One region of the Massilia sp. 01N417 genome, then DNA from elsewhere that is predicted to be linked to it. Evidence: predicted binding sites of a transcription regulator. Region 1 holds the regulator's gene; each other region holds the start of a gene.
What was found. Region 1 encodes sigma-54, which starts transcription at its own class of promoters, with help from an activator protein. Its sites were predicted from a motif close to TGGCANGNAANCTGCTTT; they were not measured.

Region 1 (5,773 bases):
CGGGATCATCTTGGTGAACGCGAAGTTGGCCACGCCCACCAGCACCAGCGGCAGCACCGCGATCAGCGGGTTCGGCAAGGCTTCCCGCGCCGCCTCCGCCTGGGCGGCCTCGGGCGCATCGGCGTGCACACCATAGCCCTCGCCTTTCGCCATCGCAGCGCGGCGGCGCCATTCCAGGTAGGCCAGGCCGACCACGATGATGAACACCGAGCCGATGGTGCCGAGCACGGGCGCGGCCCAGCCGGTGGTCTTGAAGAAGGTGGTCGGGATGATGTTCTGGATCTGCGGCGTGCCCGGCAGCGAATCCATGGTGAACGAGAAGGCGCCCAGCGCGATCGCGCCCGGCATCAGGCGCTTCGGAATATTGCTCTGGCGGTAGAGCTCAGCCGCAAACGGGTACACGGCGAACACCACCACGAACAGCGACACGCCGCCATAGGTCAGCAGCGCGCACACGGCGACGATCACGGCGTTCGCACGCGAGCGGCCGATGTAGCGGATCGCCGCCTGGACGATGGATTTCGAGAAGCCGGACATCTCGATGACCTTGCCGAACACGGCGCCCAGCATGAAGACCGGGAAGTAGAGCTTGACGAAGCCGACCATCTTTTCCATGAAGATGCCGGAAAAGACCGGCGCCACGGCGGACGGGTCGGTGAACAGGACCGCGCCGAGGGCGGCGATCGGTGCGAACAGGATGACGCTGTAGCCACGGTAGGCGGCCACCATCAGGAAGGCCAGTGCGGCCAGGACGATCAGAAACGACAAATTGGACTCCTCTATTGTTGTGCTTGGCTATGTCATTATTTCATTGCCTGATGAAATCATCGCATAAATTCGTGCTTATGTTGCAACGCATTATCGGCAGCGAAAAAAACCCGGCGGCTGCCGGGGCGGTGGAGCAGGCGCAGCTTACGCCAGGTGGCGCAGCGGATGCGCATGGGCCGGCCACACCGGCTCGAAGAAGCGCGCCACCATCGCCGGCGTGACGGCCTCCAGCGCGGGCGGGTTCCACTTCGGCGCATTGTCCTTGTCGATCACCAGCGCGCGCACGCCTTCGAGCACTTCGCCGTGTTCGAAGTTGCGGCGCACCAGCGAGCGCTCCATGCGCAGGCAGCCGGCCACGTCCATCGCGGCGCCGCGCACCAGCATCTCGCGCGTCACGCACATCATCAGCGGCGAGCGCTGGCGCATCGCGGCCAGGGCCTTCTGCGCGAACGGATCGGCGTCGCCCTCCAGCGAGGCCATCACGGCCGGCACCGAGTCCGCGCCGAAGTGCCGGTCGACCAATGCGCGGTTCGCTTCGAGTTCGCTGGCGCCGGCCTGCTGCGCGAACGGCGCGGCGAAGGCGCGGATCGCATCGGCCAGCTGCGCGCCCGGCGTCCGGTCGATCAGCGCGTGCAGGGCCGCCAGTTCGGCGCCCGGCACGAACACGTCGGCCAGGCCGACATACAGCGCATCGGCGGCGCCGATGGTCAGCCCCGTCAGCCCCAGATACATGCCGAGCGCGCCCGGCGCATGCGACAGGAAGTGGCTGCCGCCGACGTCCGGGAACAGGCCGATGTTCACCTCGGGCATGGCCATCTTCGTGCGTTCGGTCACGATGCGCAGGCCGGTCTCCGGCCCGCCCTGGGCGATGCCCATGCCGCCGCCCATGACCACGCCGTCCATCAGCGAGATGTAGGGCTTCGGATAGAAGTGGATCAGGTGGTTGAGTGCGTATTCTTCGGTAAAGAAGTCTTCCAGCAGTGCACTGCCTCCCGTGGGCGTGGCGTGCCCGGCCTGGTGGAAGAAGCGGATGTCGCCGCCTGCGCACAAGGCTTTCTCGCTGCTGCTCTTGATGACGACGGCGTCGACGGCCGCATCGTCGCGCCAGGCCAGCAGGGTCTCCGTCAGTGCACGCACCATTTCCAGCGACAGCGAATTCAGGGCCTTGGGACGGTCGAGGGTAATGATGCCGGTGCCGTTGGCAACGCGGGTCTGCACGTGTTCGCTCATCATGTTGTTTTATTTATTGAAATGGAAAACGGCATTGTAGCGCGGCCCGGAAAACGAAAAGGGCGCCAGATGCGCCCTTCGTTACTTGTGCTGCGCCAGCGGAATGGTCACGCTGTAGCGGCAGCTTCTCCTCCATCGTTGGGTATGCGCTTGAGCGGTGTACTACTGTGATCCTGCAGCATCTGCTTGTACTTCTGCACCTGCCGGTCGAGTCGGTCCATCAGCATGTCGATCGCGGCGTACAAGTCGTGCGCGGCACTGGCGACGTGAACGATCTTGCCGGCGACGCGCAAGTTGATCTCGGCCTTCTGGCGTTTTTCTTTCTCGGTGAGATTGTCAATGCAGAGGATGACGTGGGAGTCGATCACTTGATCGAAATGGCGGGTGATGCGTTCGAGCTTGTTCTGTACGTATTCACGGATTGCCGGGGTTACATCGAGATGATGTCCGCTGATAGTGAGATTCATACACACTCCTTTGATGATGCGCTGCCTGTCGTACGCGCATACCACGCACCAGGGCAGCGTTGTTGCAAGAAGCTTGCTGCAAGAGCTTGCTGAAAGAGCTTGCTACAGAGATTTACGGAGGCTGACGGGAGGGATCTTCAGCGCCTCGCGGTATTTCGCTACCGTGCGGCGTGCGATAACCATTCCCTGTTCCCCTAGCATCTCCGCGATCTTGCTGTCGGATAAAGGGTTCTTGGGGTCTTCTGCTCCTGTGAGTTGTACGATAAGAGCCCGGATCGCGGTCGAGGAGGCTTCTCCTCCTGCCTCGGTCGCGACGTGACTCCCGAAAAAGTACTTCAACTCGAACATGCCGTGCGGCGTCAGCATGTATTTCTGAGTTGTGACACGAGAAATTGTGCTCTCGTGTAGACCTAGTGTATCAGCTATCTCACGTAAAACAAGGGGCCGCATGGCAACGGCGCCATGGGAGAAAAAGTTCCGCTGGCGCTCCACGATTGCTTGAGCTACCCGAAGGATAGTATCGAAGCGCTGGCGCATGTTTTTGATGAGCCACTTTGCTTCCTGCAACTGCGCCGCCAGCTGGGATTCCGATTTCCCCTGCTTCATCAAGGTGGCGTACAGGCTGTTCACGCGCAGGCGCGGCATCACCTCGGGATTCAGCTGCACGCTCCAGCCATCCTTCGCGCGGCGCACGATCACGTCCGGCACCACGAAGTCGGAGACGTCGGAAGCAAAGGCCGCGCCCGGATGCGGATTGCAGTGGCGAATCACGGCCTGGGCTTCGCGCAGGTCTTCGTCGTCGCAGTCGAGGGCCTTCTTGAGCTTGTTGAATTCGCGCTGCGCGAACCAGGTCAGGTAGCGTTCGACGATGGTCAGTGCCATGCGCCGCGTGACCAGCGGCACGCCAGGCATGCGGCGGATCTGCAGCGCCAGGCATTCGGCGGCGCTGCGCGCGCCCACGCCGGGCGGGTCCATGCTCTGCACCAGCGCCAGCGCGGTGCGCAGTTCCTCGAATTCCACTTCGAGTTCGGCCGGCAGGCGCGCATGCAGCTCGTCCAGGGTTTCCTCGAGATAGCCGTTGTCGTCGAGGGTGTCGACGACGATCTCGACCAGCGCGCAATCGCGCGGCGACATGCAGGTCAGGCGCACCTGTTCCATCAGGTATTCGCGCAGCGAGACCGGGCTGGCTTCCAGCTGCGGGCGGCCGTCTTCTTCCTCGCCGCCGCTGCCGGAGCGGCCCGGCTCGCCCCAATCCATGTCGTGCTCGGCGCCGCCGGCATCGCCGTTGTCGCTGTCGCTGCCGCCGCCTTCGGCTTCGGCGCCGCCGTTGCCCTCCTCGCCCTGGCTGGACGAGGGCGGCGAGTCGGGCGTGGTGGACGTCGACGAACCGTTGTTGATCGCGCCGTCGGCCAGCAGGCGTACCGAACGGTCGAGCGGATCGTCGAGGCGTTCGAGCAGCGGGTTGTCGCTGAGGACCTGTTCAATCTCCTGGTGCAGCTCGAGAGTGGACAGCTGCAGCAGCCGGATCGACTGCTGGAGTTGCGGTGTCAGCGCAAGGTGCTGTGATGTCTTGAGTTGCAGCGTCTGTTTCATGACTACATCCGGAAATGTTCACCCAGGTAGACGCGGCGGACGGATTCGTTGGCGATGATATCGTCGGGACGGCCGGAAGCCAGTACCGCACCCTGGTTGATGATGTAGGCGCGGTCGCAGATGCCGAGCGTCTCGCGCACGTTGTGGTCGGTGATCAGGACGCCGATGCCGCGCTCCTTCAGGAAGCGCACGATGCGCTGGATCTCGATCACCGCGATCGGATCGACGCCGGCAAACGGTTCGTCCAGCAGCACGAAGCGCGGGTCGGTGGCGAGGGCGCGCGCGATTTCCACGCGGCGCCGTTCACCGCCCGACAGCGACAGCGCCGGGTTCTCGCGCAGCTTCTCGATCTGCAGCTCGGCCAGCAGCTCGTTGAGGCGTTCCTCGATGCGGTTCTTGCTCAGCGGCTTGCCGTTCTCGCGCTGCAGTTCGAGCACGGCGCGGATGTTCTCCTCCACCGTCAGCTTGCGGAACACCGAGGCTTCCTGCGGCAGGTAGGACAGGCCCAGCATGGCGCGCCGGTGGATCGGCAGGCTCGTGATGTCGGTGCCGTTGATGACGATGGCGCCGGCGTCGGCCGGCACCAGGCCCACGATCATGTAGAACGAGGTCGTCTTGCCGGCGCCGTTCGGGCCGAGCAGGCCGACCACCTCGCCGCAGGCGACCTGCAGCGAAACGTCGCGCACCACCAGGCGCTTGCCGTAGCTTTTCTGCAGCCCCTTGGCCACCAGGGTGCTGCCGCCGCTCGTGTTGGCGGCGGCGTCTGCGTGTACATCCATCATTGCTTTCCTGCTTCCGGTTGCGCGGCCGACGCAGTGCGGCGCGGATAAAAAGTAAAACTGGCGCGGGCCTTGCCGGGCCTGTCGACGCCGCTCGGGTCGTTCAGGTTCAGCAGGACTTCCTTGCGCGCATCGTAGGCGATGAATTCGCCGCCCATTTCACGCGTCACCTCGCGGCCTTCCAGCTGCCGGATGACGGCGTTCGAACTGAGCTTGACGACCTCGGTGCGCTCGTCGTATTCGATGCGCTCGGCCTGGCCTTCGTCCCACTGCTCGGGGCCGCCGTCGCGCTTCTGGCGGAACGACGCCGGCTTGCCGGGCGCCGCGACCAGGACGATGGTCCTGAAACCGTCCGGCGCCTCCTTGATCTCGGCACGTTCGGCCTTCAGCAGCATGCTGCCGCGGGTGGCGGTCACGCCGCCGGTCAGGACCACGGTCTGCGTGACCTGGTCCAGGGTCGCGTTGCCGCCGACGACCTTCAGCGGCTTGAGCGCATCCGCCCGCTCCGCCTGCGCCAGCGGTGCCAGCAACAGCGCAGCAGCGGCAAGGACGGCCTTCATTTACTGCTTCCCTGCCGGCGCCGCCGGCGTGCTTGCGGGCGCCGCCGCCGGCGCGGTGCGGCGCGGCGCGATGATGATGGTACCGCGTCCGCCGCCCGGCTTGCTTTCGCCGCTGGTGTCGTTGAACACGTTGGCCTGCTCGGTGCGGTTGTCGTAGGAGATGAACGGGCCGTTCACCTCGCTCGTCATGCGCTTGCCTTCGAGCTGCTTGACGACCGCGTTCGAGAACAGCTTGACCAGCTCGGTGCGCTCGTCGTATTCGATGCGCTGGGCCTGGCCTTCGACCCACAGGTCGGGGCCGCCGTCACGCTTCTGGCGGAAGGTCGCGGGCTGGCCCGGCGCGGCCGTCAGGGTCACCGCCATATAGCCTTCCGGC
Region 2 (5,773 bases), on a different contig from region 1:
GGACCACCAGCGCGGCTGGCAGACCGTGGCGCCGTCCGCCATTCCGCATGCGCAGGGCGAGACCGTGCCGCTGGCGCTCGATGCCGACGGCCTGCAGCGCGTGAAGGAAGGTTTTGTCGCCAGCGCCCGCCGCGCCGATGCGCTCGGCCTGGATGCGATCGAGATCCACGGCGCCCACGGCTACCTGCTGCACCAGTTCCTGTCGCCGCTGTCGAACAAGCGCTCCGACGAATACGGCGGCTCGCTCGAGAACCGCATGCGCTTCCCGCTGGAAGTGTTCGATGCGATCCGCGCGGCCGTGTCGCCGGAGATGGTGGTCGGCATGCGCATCTCGGCCACCGACTGGGTCGAGGGCGGCTGGGACCTGGGGCAGAGCCTGGCCTTGTCCGAGGCGCTGGAACAGCGCGGCTGCCAGTTCCTGCACGTCTCGAGCGGCGGGCTGTCGCCGCTGCAGAAGATCCCGGTGGGGCCGGGATACCAGATCGAGTTCGCGGCCCGCATCAAGCAGGAAACCAGCATGCCGGTGATCGGCGTGGGATTGATCACCGAGGCCAAGCAGGCCGAGACCATCATCCAGACCGGCCAGGCCGACATGGTGGCGCTGGCGCGCGCGATGCTGTACGACCCGCGCTGGCCCTGGCATGCGGCGGCCGAACTCGGCGCCAGCGTGAGCGCGCCGCCGCAGTACTGGCGCTCCCAGCCCCACGAGTACAAGAACCTGTTCGGCGATACCCGCCTGGGCCAGCGCTGACGCCGTTCGTTCCGCGTTTCCTGCAGTTTGTCGCATGAGGAGGGCTGGCCAGGGCGCGCCTTGTTAGAGTTCAAACACTACTAACAGAAAGGCCATCCCATGCGTACACTGCTCGCCATCGCCTGCCTCGCCGCCCTCGGCGGCTGCGCCATCGTCGTCGCTCCCGGCGCCGACGGCGACTACCAGGTCCGGACTCCCTTCAACGGCAACACGGTCGACGGCGACGGCGTGGCCGCGCGCGACCAGCGCATGGTCGGCACCGTGAACGGCCTGGACGTGAATGGTTCCTTCGTGGTCGACGTGCGCGTCGGCCCGGCCACCTCGCTGGTGGTGGAAGCCGACAGCAACCTGCTGCCGCTGATCCGCACCGACGTGCGCGGCGACACCCTGAACATCTATGCCGACCGCTCCTACCGCAGCCGCAACCCGGTGCACGTGATCTACACGGTGCCGCGCCTGACCGACCTGAACCAGAACGGCTCCGGCCGCATCACCGTGGAAGGCCTGAGCGGCACGCCGCTGTCCGTGCGCCGCAACGGCTCGGGCTCCGTGAACCTGTCGGGCCAGGTGGCCAGCCTCGAGGCCAGCAGCAACGGTTCCGGCAGCCTCGACGCCTCGCGCCTGCAGAGCGCGAACGCCAGGCTGAACCTGACCGGCTCCGGCCGCCTGGAAGTCGGGCGGGTGGCCGGCGACTACGCGATCGTCAACCTGAACGGCTCGGGCCAGCTGCGCGTGACCGGCACGGTGCGCTCGCTGACGGCACGCGCGAACGGCTCCGGCCACCTCGACCTGGGCATGCTGTCCAGCGACCAGGCCGACCTCTCGTCCTCGGGCTCGGGCGGCATCACCGCCAACGTCCGCCAATCGCTGATCGCCCAGAACGGCGGTTCGGGCGGGATCCGCGTGTACGGCAATCCGGGGCAGCGCTCGGTGAGCGGCAACCACGTGCAGATGTTGAATTAAAAAGGCTGAGTCCTGTGCAAATACAGGACTCAGCCCTTGGCTGCATGGGGAACCCAAGCGGCCAGCCTTGCGGGATTACTGCTTGCGACGGCGGCGCATACCGCCCGCCAATGCGGCACCGCCCATGGCCAGCAGAGCCAGGCTGGCCGGCTCGGGCACGTCGACCGGAATGCCGCCGGCATTCAGGTTGTAATAGCGCGGCGCGCTGTTGCTCAGCGTGTCACCGACCACGAAAGAGGCGAACGCGACTTCCCCCGGGTTCGATGCCGCCAGGCCGTCGCCGAAGCCTGCCGACACGAGACGGGTTTCGCCCACGTCGCCGTAGAAGATGCCGATCTGGGCCAGGCCGCCCTGGGAGGCGAGCTGGTCGGAGCGCAGGAGGATCTGGAAGGTGCTGCGGCGGCTGTAGTCGCCCGAATAATGACCCATGTCGAGCCAGGTGACGACGATCTCGCCTTCGGTCGTGGTGTTGACGTACACGTTGGAGGCGTCGTCGCTGCGCGAGTCCAGGTCGGTGTATAGACCGGCGATCATCGGCGCCACCGTCTGGATGTCCAGCGCCTGGGTCGAATAGCTGCTTTGGCCGGAACCGAAAGTGATGTAGCCGTTGGAGCTGACAAACACTTCCGAATAGGTATTTCCGAAGAAGTTGATCGACTGGCCGGTTCCCGTGAATGCGATCGGTCCGGCATAGCAGTCGTCACAGTTGCTGGGCCCCGGCAGCTGGGTGCCGTAGGTCGAGGTGTACAGGCTGGCCTGTGCCGGGGCCATGGCAGCCAGGCCGAGTGCGGCTGCAAAGGCGGCGCCGAGGATTTTCTTCATGTGTGACTCCCTAGTAGTTGTTTATAAGGCAATCACGATTTAGCAATAAGCATGCCAGAAGAAAATCTTTCAAAAATTCAATGGCTTATATTTTTAACCACGACGCGCTGTAAATATTATCGACAAAGAGTTACTGGCAAATAATGCCACGAAGGGGGCGAGACTGTTGCCAAACAGCATGAACCGGGTCGCGCGTAAAAATGCTGAGTCCTGTGCAATACAGGGCTCAGCCCTCGGCCGCCTTCACGGTGTCATTTCAGGCGGCGGCGTTATCGATGGCGCTGTTCGCGCCAAGTGTGGAATCTATTTCGTAAGCCTGCGGTCCAATGTCGACCTGAACCGTTGACGGAGGGTCCATGCAAGCACGGCAGTTCGAACAGTTCCTGCAACGCCTCACCAGCTTGACCCGGCGGCAACGCGACCGCCTGCTCGAACTGCTGCAATCGGCAGCCGGCCTCGACCGCGTACTTGAGATCGTCGAGCAGCCCGCCGCGCCGCTCTGTTGCCCACACTGCCGAGCCAGCAAACCCTATCGCCACGGTCACGCACATGGACTGCAGCGCTACCGCTGCCGCAGTTGCCGCCGCACCTTCAACCTGCTCAGCGGCACGCCGCTGGCCCGGCTGCGCCACAAGGCGCATTGGCTCGACTACCTCGGCTGCATGCTCGACTCCCGCAGCGTGCGCCGCGCGGCGCGCGAGATCGGCGTGGCCAATGCGACCAGTTTTCGATGGCGTCACCGCTTCCTGGCCTTGAGCAAGGATGACCGCCCGCAGCGCTTGAGCGGTATTGCCGAAGCCGACGAGATGTATGTGCTCGAATCGCACAAAGGATCCAGAAGCCTCGACCGTCCACCGCGAAAGCGGGGCGGCAAGGCGACGAAGCGTGGGATCTCGAACGAGCAGGTGTGCATCCTGGTCGCACGCGATCGCAGCGGCCGGACCATCGATGCCGTGACCGGCAAGGGGAGCGTGAGCAAGCGGCAGCTAGTAGAGCACTTGGGGCCGCGCCTGGAGCGTGACGTGCTGCTGGTGACCGACAGCCATGCCGCCTATCCGGCATTCGCGCGGGAGCTCACATGAGGCCATCAACGCGAGCGCCGGCGAAAGAAGGCGCGGTGCGCTGCACATCCAAAATGTGAACGCGTATCACAGCAGGATACGCGCCTGGCTGCTGCCATTCCGCGGCGTCGCCAGCCGTTACCTGGGCCATTACTTCGGCTGGCGCTGGGCACTGGATGGCCAGCGTATTGCCAGCCCAGACGCCTTTTTGAGAGCGGCGCTGGGCAGGTTCAACACTTAGCGCGAACAGCGCCTTATCGATTACAGCAGGTGATCGAGCAACTCCGGCCCGAACACCTCGCGATGCAGGCGCCCAGCCGGCACACCCAGGTGCAGCAGCGACAGCCACTGCGCCTGCATGAACTTGTGCGGACCGCACAGCCACACTTTCGCTCCCTCGCGCGGCCAGGACGGCAGCTTGTTCACGTCCATGCGGCCTTGCGCATCTTCATAGAAGGTCACCAGCGACAGGTTCGGCATCGCATCCTTCAGCGCGCCCACTTCCTCGCGCAGCGGATGGTGGGTGGCGTCGCGCGCGGCATGGGCGAAGATCACGCGGCGCTGCGGATTCACTTCCGCGATGCGCTTCAGTGCCGAGACCATCGGGGTGATGCCGATGCCGGCCGACAGCAGCACGATCGGCTGCTCGCCTTCGGTGTCGGGGGTGAATTCGCCGAAGGGATGCGAGACCTGCAGGATCGAGCCCACCTGCACGTTCTGGTGCAGCCAGTTCGAGACCATGCCGGCCGGCGTGCCGGCGTCGGCGTCTTCACGCTTGACGGAAATGCGCTGGCTTTGCTTGCCGGGGGCGTCGGACAGGCTGTACTGGCGCAGCTGGTGGCTGCCGTCCGGCAGGTCGACCGCGACGCTGACGTACTGGCCCGCCTGGAAGGCCGGCAACGGCTTGTCGTCGGCCGCGACGAAGCGGAAGGACACCACGTTCTCGCTCTCGCGGACGACTTCCGTGACGCGCATCGGGCGGGTCTCGCCCGGCTGGATGCCGGCGGTGCTATACAGCTCGGCTTCGGCGGCGATCAGCAGCTTGGCCAGCGAGTTGTAGGCTTCCTTCCAGGCGTCCAGCAGCGGCTCGGTGGCGGCGTCGCCGAGGGTCGCGGCGATCGCGCCCAGCAGGTGGCGGCCGACGATCGGGTAGTGCTCGGCGCGGATGCCGACCGAGACGTGCTTGTGGACGATGCGATTGACCACCGGACCCAGCGCGCCAGGATTGCCGATGTTCGCCGCGTAGGCGAACACCGCCGATGCCAGCGACTGCTGCTGCGCCCCGTTTGCCTGGTTGCCCATGTTGAAGATGCGGGTCAGCTCAGGATGCGCGCCCAGCATGTTCTGGTAGAACAGCTTGGTGATGGTCAGGCCGTGTTGGCGCAGGACCGGCACGCTGGCGTCGATATAGGGGCGGGAAGCGTCGGAAATCATGGTTATTCCTTATTGATGCATTTCAAATGCAGATTTAACGTTCAAAAAAATGCCCGCGAAGCGAGCACCTACTTCTCTTCTTGCCAAGTCTATGAGCCAGCCTTGGCTGTCTCACCTTTGCTTCCACTCCAGAACATCCGGTGCATGCGGATCACCTGCTCGCCGGTCGCGCCCGAGGTGGCGTTGGCCAGCGTATAGCGGTCCATCGCCTCGTAGAAGGCACGCATCCCGGCGCGCAGCATGCCGCGCAGCTGGCAGTCGAGCTTGAGGGCGCAATCGGTGCCCTCGCAGTCGACCAGTTCCTCGTCCTCGCCTTCCAGCTTGCGCAGCACCTGGCCGATGGTGAGCAGCGCCGGGTCGGCCGCCAGGCGCAGGCCGCCGTTGCGTCCGCGCGTCGCCGTGATCCAGCCCAGCTTGGCCAGCTGTCCGACCACCTTTACCAGGTGGTTCAGCGGAATGTCGAACTGGGCGCTGATCTCGGCAACCGTCACCGGCTGAGGGCGTTCGCCGGCCCGCTCCAGATAAATGAGCACGCGCAGGCCGATATCGGAAAAGCGGGTGAGGCGCATCGTTTGGTCCTCGTGAAAACCTAGGTATTCTACATAAACCTGCATAAAAAATGCATCTTTAAAGAAATTATTTTTTCTAGGCATTGCAAAATGTTATCCATAAGTGGCCCGCAACTGGCCCTATAATCGCAGGCTTTGGAAGTGCGACCAGAGGAAACGCCGTGAACCAGACA
Region 3 (5,773 bases), on a different contig from region 1:
GATGGCGGCCGCGGTCGGCGCCAATTCGGTGGTCGCCGCCCTGGTGTCCTTCATGTGCGGCACGGCGGCGCTGGCGGTGGCGGCCTTCGTCCGCGGCGGCCTGCCCGACGCCCTGGCGGTCCTGCCGCAGCAGCCGCTGTGGAAGTTCTCCGGCGGCTTCCTCGGCGCCGCCTTCATCTTCTGCACCGTGTTGCTGGTGCCGCGCATCGGCCTGCTGAACCTGGTCGTGCTGGTGATCGCCGGCCAGCTGCTGACCTCGATGGCGATCGACCACTTCGGCCTGGTCAATGTCGCCATGCGCAAGGTGTCGGCGGTGCGCCTGGCCGGGGCGGTCGTCATGATCGTGGGCGTGGCCCTGGCCTTGTTCGGCGACCGCATGGTCCAGGCGCTGGACCGCTGAGTTGTTGTAAGTTTTTCACACGAAAAATTCTCTTTCCAAGTGGAACTTTCCGGCCGCTGCTGGTTTTATAATTAATGCATCGTTAGTTTCCACTTCAATCATCGATCGCCCGATGGAATACCACCAGTCCTCGCAGATTCCCACCCTGACGTATATCGAAAACGAAGATCATCCCGTCTTCGGTACCCTGGTCGAGCAGATCCTGCACCTGCTGAATTCGAAGCTGGTGTTTTCGGACATCATCATTCACCAGAACAGTCCGCTGATGCTGCGCCAGCCGAAAGGCCTGGTGGCGGTGACGGATTCGCCGATCACCAAGGAAGAGCTGGAAGAGTTCTTCGACGTCATCGAACCGAACTGGGCCGACCGGATCCAGGAACGCGCGTTCGACCGTTCGATCGACCTGCACACGGCGCGCATCCGCGCCAACTGCTTCAGCTTCCAGGGCAAGAAGCGCCTGGGCTGCGTGATCCGCCGCTTCCCGAAAGAGCCGCTGGCCCTCGATACCCTGGGCCTGCACCCGGACGAGCAGGAATTCGCGCGCCTGACCAGCGGCCTGGTGCTGATCATCGGCGATACCTGCCAGGGCAAGTCGACCACCATCGCGTCGATGCTGGACGAGATCAACAAGCAGCGTTCCGGCCACATCATCACCATCGAAGACCCGGTCGAGACCCTGATCCCCCAGCGCAAATGCATCATCACCCAGCGCGAAGTGGGCGAGGACGCCGACGTCGGCAGCTATTACCTGGGCGCCCTGGACGCGCTACGCGAGCGCCCGGACGTGATCGTGATCGGCGAGATCCGCGACGCCCAGACCGCCCAGGAAGCGCTGGCGCTGGCCGAATCGGGGCCGCTGGTGCTGGCCACCCTGCACGCGCGCTCGACCGAGCTGGGCCTGCAGAAGATGCTGCGCCTGCTGGGCAATTCCGACGTCCAGGGCCAGGCCCTGGCGCACGCCCTGCGCGGCGTGCTGTGCCAGGCGCTGCTGCCGTCGAAGCAGGGCAACCGCTACCACCTCGCCACCGAATGCCTGAGCATCAGCCCGCAAGTGGCCGGCATGATCGAGCAGGGCGACCTGGGCGCCATCCGCGCCCACATGAACGCCGGCCGCGAGCCGGGCTGCCACACCATGAACAGCGTGCTGGAAGGCCTGCTGGCCTCGCACAAGGTCGGCGTCGACGAGGCGCGTGCGGCGACCACCGACCGCATCGGCTTTGCGGAGATGGTGTAAGCGGCGACCAGTTTCATCGGCTGTCCCGTCCTGAAATCGCTTGTCTAACTTTGCCTTATTCAAGGAGAGCGGGATGGCGATTGAGGGAAAGCGAACCCAAGGTGACTACAGCTTGGCTTTTAAACCGGGCGTGGTTGCCTCGGTCCAAAAAGGCGAGATGACCTCCAAGCAAGCGCAGAAGAAGTTCGGCATCCAAGGTCGAAGTACAGCGCTGGTATGGTTAAGACGATACGGACCGCAGGACTGGAGCCCGTTGGCCCTGCAACTGGTACGGGCCCAATTGGACATGACACAGCCTTTTACTCCTGAGCAGCGATCAACTGCGAGCGCCCGCATACGGCGCTTCAATACAAAACGCCCGATGCAGTGCATCGGGCGTCGATAGAAGCAAATCCACGGGGTAACGAAAAAGGCCGTAACCCTGTCAACCTATCTTAGGACGTGCCACTTGCCGGCAGACCGCAGTCCGCCGACGAAAGCGCGATTACTTGCGCGAACGGCGGCGCAGTGCGGCGCCCATGCCGATCATGGCCAGGCCCATCAGCGACAGCGCGCCCGGTTCCGGCAGGGCATACGACTGACCGGAGCCAGCGTTTACTCGTGCGCCAAGGATGTTCGAACCCGGTGCGCCATTCCAGGCCGTATTGGTCCTGTAGACGTTGTCGAAGCGCAGGTCGCGGCTGCCTTGGGCTGTCGTGAACCAATTCGAGTTAAGGGTATCGGTCCATGCGCCTTTCGCCGACGTGTCAACCGAAGCGTAGGAAGCTGCCAGGCCATTGAACCCGGAAGTGCTCGGAACCTGACTTCCCGTGATGGTGTTAAGGGGATTGAAGGCATCCATGCCGGAGTCAAAATACAGACGAGCCAACAGGGTGCCCTCGGTGAAGCCCTTGGCACAGCTGAAACCGCAACGAATATCGGGCAAGGTGCCAGTCGACGTCGACGACGCCGGCAGGTCGTTCAGGTCGCGCCAATACAGATCCAGAAAGCCCTTGGTTGCGGGAAATGAATTACCCGCCGAGGCGCCGCCTTTTTCGATTCCGTAGAACATGCCAGTGATCTGGCCGCCGGAAATGATGTTATTGAAAAATGCTGCCTGGTCGTCTTTTTTGTCGATGAGGTCATTGGGCGATGACACTTGGCCGAGGGTAAGCGCGGTCACAGTAAACACGCCCCAGTTGATTTCTTTGGTGCCTGCGAAGGTCGTGGCACCGTTGATGGCGATTTGCTCCTGACCGCTGTACTCCAGATAGATCGGACCGGCCGGCAGTTGGATGACTGGTGCCGCCGATGCAGTGTAGCTGGCGAAGGCGGCTGCTAAGGTAACGAGAAGTTTTTTCATGGTTTGGCGATTAGTTGATGTCAGGAACTCCGTGCTAAGGGTAAGCAAGTTCAATGCCAGATATTGTTGAATTATCGTAAGTATCTGTCTTTACTGGAATTTTTATTATTCCAGCAGTAAATTTTGCTAGCATCAGGAGTAAGAATCTTGCACAGGTGTAAAAATTCTCGACAGTATTCATAGTCAGTCCAAAGGCACCGCGCGATAGCGGTTGACCTCCGGCGCCGTGACCATGCGAGCGCTGTTTCCCCAGCTGGCGCGCACATAGCTTACAACCGCCGCCACGTCGGCATCATCCAGCACCTGGCTGTAGGGCGGCATGCCGTAGGGGCGCGGATTGCCGCCGGTAGCAGGCGGAAAGCCGCCGTTGAGCACGATGCGGATGGCGTTCACGGGATCCCGCATCGCCAGCGTGCGATTGCCAGCCAGGGGCGGATAGACGGGCGCGCCATTCGCGCCGGTGGCGCCGCGGCCGTCCTTGCCGTGGCAGTCGATGCAATGCCGGTCGTAGATCTGTCCGCCCAGCTTCATCAGCGCTTCCGACGGCAGGGGCGCCGGCCGCGCTGCCTCAGGCTCCGCCGGCAGCGCGTGCAGGTAAGCGGCCATCGCGCCAAGGTCCTGCGCCGACAGGTGTTGCAGGCTCTGGCGCACCACATCCGCCATCGGACCATATACCGCGCCGTTCGGCGACACGCCGGTCTGCAGCAGCTGCACGAGGTGCGGATTGCGCGACGCCAGCGCGGGCGCGTACCAGCCCAGCACCGGAATCAGGCCGCCCTGCAATCCCTGGCTGCTGGCGCCCAGGCTATTCCTCGTGCTGTGGCAGGCACTGCAGTGGCCCAGTCCCTCGACCAGGTAGGCGCCGCGGTTCCATTCCAGGCCGCGTGCGGGCTCGGGCGTGAAGACGCCGGGCTTGAAATAGAGCAGGCGCCAGGCCGCCAGCGCTGCCTGGCTGCCGTAGGGCGCGCGCAGCGCGTGCGGCTGGCGTGCATTGCGCTGCGGCGGCAGGCTGCGCAGGTAGGCGAACAGGGCGTCGGCATCGTCGCGCGTGACCTTCGTATAGTTCGGGTAGGGGAAGGCCGGATACAGCAGGCGGCCGCCGGGCGCGATGCCGTTGTGCAGGGCGTTCCAGAAATCGTCGGCGCTCCAGGCGCCGATGCCGGTCTCGCGGTCGGGCGTGATGTTCGGCGCCATCACCCGGCCGAAGGGGGTGTCGACGGCGCGCCCGCCGGCATAGGCGGCGCCGCCGCGCACCGTGTGGCAGGCGGCGCAGTCGCCGGCGCGCGCCAGGTAGGCGCCGCGCGCGATGTTGTTGGCCTCCGGGGCCCAGGCCTGCGGCGAGCGCGACGGGATGAATTCGGCGCGTGGCCAGGCCAGCAAGGCCGCGGCGACCGCGACGACGAGGAGGACGCCGAGGGCGATCAGGATGCGGCGCTTCATGGCTTCGGCTCCGGGGCGCTGCCGCAGGCCAGCGGCAGGGGGCGGGGAAGGGAGGGCGCCGGGCTCTGGTCGGCCGGCACGGGTTCGCTGGCCAGCCAGGCCGAGATCGCCGACACGTCGGCCAGGCTCAGGCGCGAGGCGATGCTGCCCATGCAGTCCGGGTCGAGGGCGTGGCGGCTGCCGTTGCGCCAGGCGCCGAACTGGGCGTTGATGTAGTCGCGCGGCAAGCCGAGCAGGCCGGGGATGGCCGGCAGGGCGCCGGTCAGGCGTTCGCCATGGCAGGCGATGCAGGCCGGCACTTTCAGCGCGGTGTCGCCACGGTTGACGAGCTGGCGGCCCCGCTCCAGTTCGGCGGCCGGCAGGCGCGCGCGGTCGAGCACCGGCGCCGGCTGGTGCTGGGCCGAGAAATAGTCGGCGATTTCGCGCAGGTAATCGTCGGACAGGTGCTGGACCATCCAGGTCATCAGCGGGTACTGGCGCCGGCCGTCGCGGAAATTGCTCAGCTGGTTATACAGGTAGCCGGACGGCTTGCCGGCGATGCGAGGATAGTACTGGCGCTCGCTGCCGGAGCCGACCGCCGCCGGCGGCGTGGTCGCGCTGCCGTGGCAGGAGGCGCAGGCGGCCAGGCGCTGGGCCAGGGTGTCGGGCACGCGCTGCTGCTGTGCCTGTTGTTGCGCCTGTTGTTGCACTTGCGCCTGCGCCGCGGCGGGGCCGGCCAGCGCGCAAACAAGCAGGAAGGGGCGGATGAAACCTCGCATGATGAATTCCGGTTGGGAATGCTGCTAGGGCACGGCACGCGGCCGCGGCGTTTTTGTCTTCCGAGCAATATTGTAAACGAATAAGCATTGGAGGCCACGGCGTGGCGGGGCCGTCGCTTTCGTCTATCAAGAAATTGTTTTTATGATAAATTTTCTTATCTGCAATTTCTGAAAGATGTCCCATGCATACCTTGTCTGCCCTGATCCTGTACGCGGCTGCCTGGAGTGGCGCCGGCCACGCCGCCGAGGTCGATGTCCAGCTCCGTCTGCTGGGAGCGGATGCGCTGGAAGTCAGCTACACGCTGCCTACCTCTTGCCAAGGCCTGGCTTTCCTGAAGGACGGCGAGGCCGGTCGCGAAACGCGCGCCGCTTGGCAGGCGCAGGGGCGGGAAGGCGTGGCGGGCGCCGACCGCCTCGAGCGGCGCGGCGATCCATCCGCTTCGGCGCCGACGACGCTGCGTTTCCGCGTACCGGCCGCGACCCGCCACATCGGCTTTCCGGCCGCTTTCCCGGTCGGGCAGGGCCTGTACGTCCACCTGTCGAACTATGCGGTGGGCGGCAGCTGCGGCAAGGTGGCTTACCGGCTGGCCGCGCCCGGC
Region 4 (5,773 bases), on a different contig from region 1:
CGACGAAGGGTTCGCCGGTGGAATAGACGCGGTCGAGCAGTTCGAAAAAGCCTTGCCCCACCACTTCCGGCAGCGCCTCGCGCGCTGCCTTGCCGACGATCTGGCGATGGCCGATCAGCTGCAGGTAGGACAGGTTGGTCAGCTCGAACACGTGTTCGGGACCGCGCAGCACGGCCATGATGCCGGGCGCCTGCTCGAACAGGGCGCGGAAGCGTTCATTTTCCTCGTCGCGGTACTTTTCGGCCAGCACCTGGTCGGTGACCTCGACGCAGGCGCAGTGCATGCCGCGGATGGCGCCATCCTCGTCGCGCACCGGCGAGTACGAGAAGGTGAACCAGGTCGGCTCGTCGTAACCGTGGCGGTTCATGACCAGCAGCAGGCGGTCGGCGTAGGTGGCCTCGCCCTTCAGCGCGCGGTCGATCAGGGGCCAGATGTCGTCCCAGATCTCGGCCCAGATGTCATGGAAGCGCCGGCCCATCGCGCGCGGATGCTTGTCGCCGAGGATCTCGCGGTAGGGATCGTTGTACAGGAAGCCCAGCCCTTCTCCCCAGGCGACGAACATCGGGAAGCCCGAATTCAGCATCAGCCCGACCAGGGTGCGCAGGGCCTGCGGCCAGGTGTGAGGATGCCCGAGCGGCGATTCGCTCCAGTCCTGCATGCGCATCAGCGCCCCGGCTTCGCCGCCCCCGCTCAGGAACATGAGCGAGCCGGCAAGGCTGTCGGCATCGTGCGATGGTTGATCGGGCCGTGGGGCGTGTTGTTGCATGGTCGAAACTAATGAGGCAGAAGACTCAAGTTTGCCATATCTTCAAGAGGCGGGCCGCACGGCGAGGCAGGGGCAAGGCGGGAGGAGGCGTTCCGGAGAAGGCTGGAGCGGGTGAAGGGAATCGAACCCTCGTCGTAAGCTTGGGAAGCTTCTGCTCTACCATTGAGCTACACCCGCGTTGCCGGCATTCTACGCGGGTTCTGGCCCGTTTGACAAATGTAATGATCGTTGTCGTGATGGAAACCGATTTCCATATCGCTCGACATCGCAGGGATAGCCGATGGACATAACGACGCGAATATAAAGACAATCAATTGCAATTAGTCAGCATATTTTCCAAGAAAATAATTTTCGCCAAATCCAATCAATCACTTGAAAATATTTTCTATCTTACATATAACTTCTCCCCCATCATCGATGTCGATATTATTTACAGCAAAAAGAGGAAAATTCCAGTTCAATTCTTTGATCAGAAAAATATTTTAAGAACGAAATGTAGATCACAATGCCTGAAAATATTTATAGCTAGAATTTTTTCTTTGTCGGTAAATTTTACAAGTACAAGCACCGCACAAAAATTACAAAAACCAAAAGTAGCTCCCACGCCATGACGATTCGTTGACTGGCATTGAATTTGCTAGCTCGACAATGGCCTGGCCGTCCGGCCAAGGCTGTCAAATAAAAGGGGATAACATGAAAATCCGATCAATCGATGTGCTTCGAATCATGCTTGTGGGCAGTACATGCGCGGTCTCGACTGCCTCCCATGCTGCCCTGATGTTAGCTGCTACCGTGAACGGTGGAAACGTTTGCGCGGTCGATGGCAATACTCCATGTTCGTTTGGTACTCAGGTGACGGATTTGAGTCCCGGCGCTAACGGAATGCTTATAATTGGATCGCCAGGCGATCCGCCGTTCAACGGTGTGTTGATTAGCGGATCGGTTCAAAGATCGGTTCACGGCAATCCGGATATTCTGGACAGCAGTTCGTTAAGCGTTACAAATACCACGAACTCGACTGTCCACATTCTTGTCGCGGTTGGCGACACCGATTTCACCCAAGCCAACTCCTTTTTTACTTCCGGCAGCGGATCATTCCAGTTATCGCAAGGCTCAACGCTCACCCAGCGTTGGTATCTCGATACCAGTAATGGACAAGGAGGTCTGTCAACCGCCAGTACCCCTGGCGCATTAATCGATACCTTTACCGTAACTGCCACCACGCCGGCGTTTTCTTTTTCGCACAACGGCGGCCCGTTTGCCATTAATGCGCCCGGTCCATATTCGATGACCTTGTATTACGAGTACGATCTACTTCCCGGCGGCAGCATTATCAGCAGAGGGCAACAAGAGATTGCCACAGGTGAAGTTCCTGAACCTGCGTCGATAACCCTGTTCGGGTTGGCGGGACTCGGCCTATGGTGCCTGCAAACCAAGCGTCGCCGGAACGTTTGACGGCGTGGGAGGGATATGCCGGTTCATATGCCGGTTCATATCCCTTTTTCCAGGGTCGAAGTGCAGAAATACTCCGAACGCGAAGGCAGCGCCAGCTCTGGTACGGTCGAGCACAAGATGGCGATTCACGTCTTGAGCAAAGCCATATCCCTTCAGATAATTTTTTAATAACCTCGTAATTTTCTTTTCTTTTGATCACCTGCTGGACTCTCGTATATTAGGGCCTGATCACGCCTCCTGGCGCGTGCCTATCTTATTCCGGGAGTACGGCTGATGACCAACTTCGACATCGCAGGCATCGTCAAGGACCTGCACGACGCCCGCCAGCAATGGCGCCAGGCCCACCGTCCCGCCGGCGAGGTACGCGGCATCGAATTTCCTTCGCGCGATGCGCTGGCGGACATCATCGGCCAGCTCAAGGGCGTGCTGTTTCCCATGCGCCTGGGGCCGCCCGGCCTGCGCCGGGAAAGCGAAGACTTCCACGTCGCCCACGCCCTCGATTCCGCCCTGCACGCCCTGCTGCGCCAGGTCCAGATCGAGCTGCACTACAGCGCCGCGCTGGAGCAGCGCACCGACGGCGACATCGCCAGCCAGGCCATCGAGGCCACCCGGTCCTTCGGCGCCGCCTTGCCGCAAGTCCGCATGGAAATCGACAGCGACGTGCTGGCCGCCTACCAGGGCGACCCGGCCGCGCGCAGCGTCGACGAAGTGCTGCTGTGCTACCCCGGCGTGCTGGCAATGATCCATTACCGCCTGGCGCACCGCCTGTACGGACTCGGGCTGCCGCTGCTGGCGCGCATCATCTCCGAACTGGCGCATGCCGCCACCGGCATCGACATCCACCCCGGCGCGAAGATCGGCACCGGCTTCTTCATCGACCACGGCACCGGCGTCGTGATCGGCGAGACCGCCGTGATCGGCCAGCGCGTGCGCCTGTACCAGGCCGTCACCCTGGGCGCCAAGCGCTTCCCGACGAATGCCGACGGCAGCCTGCAGAAGGGCCTGCCGCGCCATCCGATCCTGGAAGACGACGTCGTGATCTACGCCGGCGCCACCGTGCTGGGCCGCATCACGATCGGCAAGGGCGCGGTCATCGGCGGCAACGTCTGGCTGACCCACGACGTGGCGCCGGGCGCGCGCGTGGCCCAGGCCGCTTCGCGCGAGGAAGTGTTCGAGACCCTGGGTTTGCCTGGCGATCCGGGCTGATCGTTATTTGGGGTTCTCGACCGTATAACCCTTGGCCTGCAACTCGGCCAGGTAGCTCTTCGGGCCGAGCACCTGGCTCATCGACAGCAGCGCGAAGGTGCTCGCATTCTTCGCGAGCGCCCGTTCCGCCGTCTTCATCCATGCTACCCGGCCGCGTTCGCGCATGTCCTGGAAGGCCGGATGATTCCGCGCGAACGAACCGTTCATCATGGCGTCGTTGCAGGTGTCTTCGCGCTCGGCATAATCGAGCTTGCCGATCTCGGCGATGTTGCCGTTGGCCCAGGCGTTCGCGCGCAGCTTCATCGCATCGATATCGCCTTCGAAACTCTCCAGGGTCTTGGTAAAGCAGGCCACGTCTTCCATCTGTGACTTCTTGAAGTCCTTCAGCGCCTCGCGCGGATGCTCGAGCGTGACCGAGATACCGGTGCTGGTGAGCTTCACGTCGTGCTTCCTGGCGATCTTCTCGATCTGGTTGGCGAGCTCCCCGCCTTTCGACAGCCCGCTCTTCTTCAGCCCCGCATCCATCAATTCCTCGGCGGCAAAGAAGGGGCGGTAACGCTCGACGCCGTCGTCGTCGCCGATGTATTTCTGCTTCAGCACAGCCCAGCGTCCATAGACATCGGCCGGCAGCAGGTCATGCAACTCGGCGCCGTCCGGGTTCTTCTTCAGGCCGATCAGCGATGGCAGCATGCTCAGTCCGCTCATCCAGCCGACCGTGACGCTGACCCCGGGACGCAGCAGCACTTCCTGCGATTGCGCCACCAGGCGTTCGACCCGTACCGAATCCCATTCCATCTTTTGCGGCAGCGGCGAATGCATGGCGAACACCCACATCACGTGGCCATCCTTCGAGACTTTCCAGAGACCGGGACCGGGACGCTTGCCCGAGACGACGACCGTGGCGGGCGCCGCGTCGAGCTCCTGCCCGGCGGGCGCGGACGCGGGCGGCGGATCGGTCTGCGCCAGCGCGGCGGCGCCGAGCAGACTCAGGGACAAGACACAGGCAAAGCGTGCGGCAACCATCGGAGACCCCCTTATTGTTGTGTTGCCAAAGCTTATCGAACTGGCATCGAGGGGGCTAGTCGCGTAACAGCTTGTCACAAAGCATGCATATCTGTCAGTCGGAGGCGGGCGGCTCTTCCGGCTGCCGGTCCAGCAGGCCGTGGGCCAGCTTCAGCCCCTCCACCATGGCCTGGAAGGCTTCGCGCTTGGCGTCCTCGCCCGGCACCCGCAGCACGTAGGAGGGGTGATAGGTGGTGACGATCCAGTGGCCTTCGTGGAAGACCGGCTTGCCCATCGCGTTCTTCAGCGTCACGTTGGCGCTACGCATGACCGACTTCAGGGCGGTCGCGCCCAGCGCCACGATCACGGTCGGTTTTACATGGGCCAGTTCCTTGTCGAGCCAGTAGCGGCAGGCCTCGATTTCCTTCTGCGCCGGGGTTTTATGGAGACGCCGCTTGCCGCGCGGTTCCCACTTGAAGTGCTTGACGGCGTTGGTCACGTAGATGGTCTCGCGGTCGACGCCGGCCGCCTCGCACACGCGGTCGAGCAGCTTGCCGGCGGGCCCCACGAAAGGCTGGCCGGCCAGGTCTTCCTGGTCGCCCGGCTGCTCGCCGACGAACATGATCTTCGCCTTCTTCGGCCCTTCCCCGCCGACGGCCTGGGTGGCGAACTGCCATAGCTCGCAGCGCCGGCACTCGTCGAGCCTGGACGGCTGCTGGCGCTCCGGCTGGGCATCCTCGGGGGCGATCGGGATGGTCGTGCCCTTGCGCTGGCCCACCGCCTCGTACTGGCCGATCTTGCGCGCCCCCATCGCTGCTTCGGAAATCATGTGCGGCACGATTTTGCCTTCTGGCAAATTTTTCCAGCGGTCCGATGTGATGTGCTGGCGCATCACCTCGGCATTCAGGCGCGCCGGATTGAACACGCTGCGGTAGTAGGTCAGCCACAGGGCCTCGCCGGTGTCCTCCAGGTCGTCGGAATTCTTCACCAGCGGGCCGGTATTGTGCAGGGTCTGGCCATCCCACAGTACGCTGGCCTCGGGCGTGGCGATCATCCAGCTGACCTTGCCCATGCGGGAAATAAAATGCTCGGCGACCTGGGGCAGCACGTCGTGGCGCGGCTCGTACCAGGCGACGAAGCGTGGCGGCCCGGCTTCAGGCGGGCGTTCGCGGAATCGGATATAGGCATGCATGTCGTGTTCCTCGCGGCGCACCGCCTTCACCATCGCATGCAGGCGCGCGCCGTCTTCGTCGGCCGGCGACTGCACCTCGTGCTCGCCCTGCTGCCAGCGCCAGATCACGCGGTAGAGAAAGGCCCAGCGGTCCGGCACGCGGCAGCAGGCGG

Region 2: AC1DOQ_RS09860 (nidogen-like domain-containing protein) is a predicted target of sigma-54. The motif match lies at 2,576-2,593, and genes of this name have one in related genera.
Region 3: AC1DOQ_RS20490 (PEP-CTERM sorting domain-containing protein) is a predicted target of sigma-54. The motif match lies at 3,018-3,035, and genes of this name have one in related genera.
Region 4: AC1DOQ_RS10285 (PEP-CTERM sorting domain-containing protein) is a predicted target of sigma-54. The motif match lies at 1,390-1,407, and genes of this name have one in related genera.

What each region holds. Positions count from the first base shown of each region.
Region 1 covers NZ_JBFTRS010000003.1:219,302-225,074, forward strand. The annotation lists gene AC1DOQ_RS04770 (GntP family permease) at 1-768, opposite strand, end outside; gene AC1DOQ_RS04775 (enoyl-CoA hydratase/isomerase family protein) at 913-1,998, opposite strand; gene hpf (ribosome hibernation-promoting factor, HPF/YfiA family) at 2,106-2,465, opposite strand; gene AC1DOQ_RS04785 (RNA polymerase factor sigma-54) at 2,568-4,058, opposite strand; gene lptB (LPS export ABC transporter ATP-binding protein) at 4,061-4,837, opposite strand; gene lptA (lipopolysaccharide transport periplasmic protein LptA) at 4,837-5,397, opposite strand; gene lptA (lipopolysaccharide transport periplasmic protein LptA) at 5,398-5,773, opposite strand, start outside.
Region 2 covers NZ_JBFTRS010000007.1:64,705-70,477, forward strand. The annotation lists gene AC1DOQ_RS09850 (NADH:flavin oxidoreductase/NADH oxidase) at 1-751, shown strand, start outside; gene AC1DOQ_RS09855 (head GIN domain-containing protein) at 851-1,714, shown strand; gene AC1DOQ_RS09860 (nidogen-like domain-containing protein) at 1,790-2,536, opposite strand; partial or broken gene AC1DOQ_RS09865 (IS1595 family transposase) at 2,893-3,838, shown strand; gene AC1DOQ_RS09870 (globin domain-containing protein) at 3,859-5,031, opposite strand; gene AC1DOQ_RS09875 (RrF2 family transcriptional regulator) at 5,121-5,600, opposite strand; gene AC1DOQ_RS09880 (APC family permease) at 5,762-5,773, shown strand, end outside.
Region 3 covers NZ_JBFTRS010000020.1:111,024-116,796, forward strand. The annotation lists gene AC1DOQ_RS20475 (DMT family transporter) at 1-400, shown strand, start outside; gene AC1DOQ_RS20480 (type IV pilus twitching motility protein PilT) at 513-1,634, shown strand; partial or broken gene AC1DOQ_RS20485 (IS3 family transposase) at 1,708-1,887, shown strand; gene AC1DOQ_RS20490 (PEP-CTERM sorting domain-containing protein) at 2,119-2,976, opposite strand; gene AC1DOQ_RS20495 (c-type cytochrome) at 3,160-4,416, opposite strand; gene AC1DOQ_RS20500 (c-type cytochrome) at 4,413-5,174, opposite strand; gene AC1DOQ_RS20505 (hypothetical protein) at 5,357-5,773, shown strand, end outside.
Region 4 covers NZ_JBFTRS010000007.1:155,061-160,833, reverse strand. The annotation lists gene AC1DOQ_RS10295 (hybrid sensor histidine kinase/response regulator) at 1-766, opposite strand, end outside; tRNA gene AC1DOQ_RS10290 (tRNA-Gly) at 870-943, opposite strand; gene AC1DOQ_RS10285 (PEP-CTERM sorting domain-containing protein) at 1,460-2,221, shown strand; gene epsC (serine O-acetyltransferase EpsC) at 2,495-3,427, shown strand; gene AC1DOQ_RS10275 (TraB/GumN family protein) at 3,431-4,423, opposite strand; gene AC1DOQ_RS10270 (UdgX family uracil-DNA binding protein) at 4,545-5,773, opposite strand, start outside.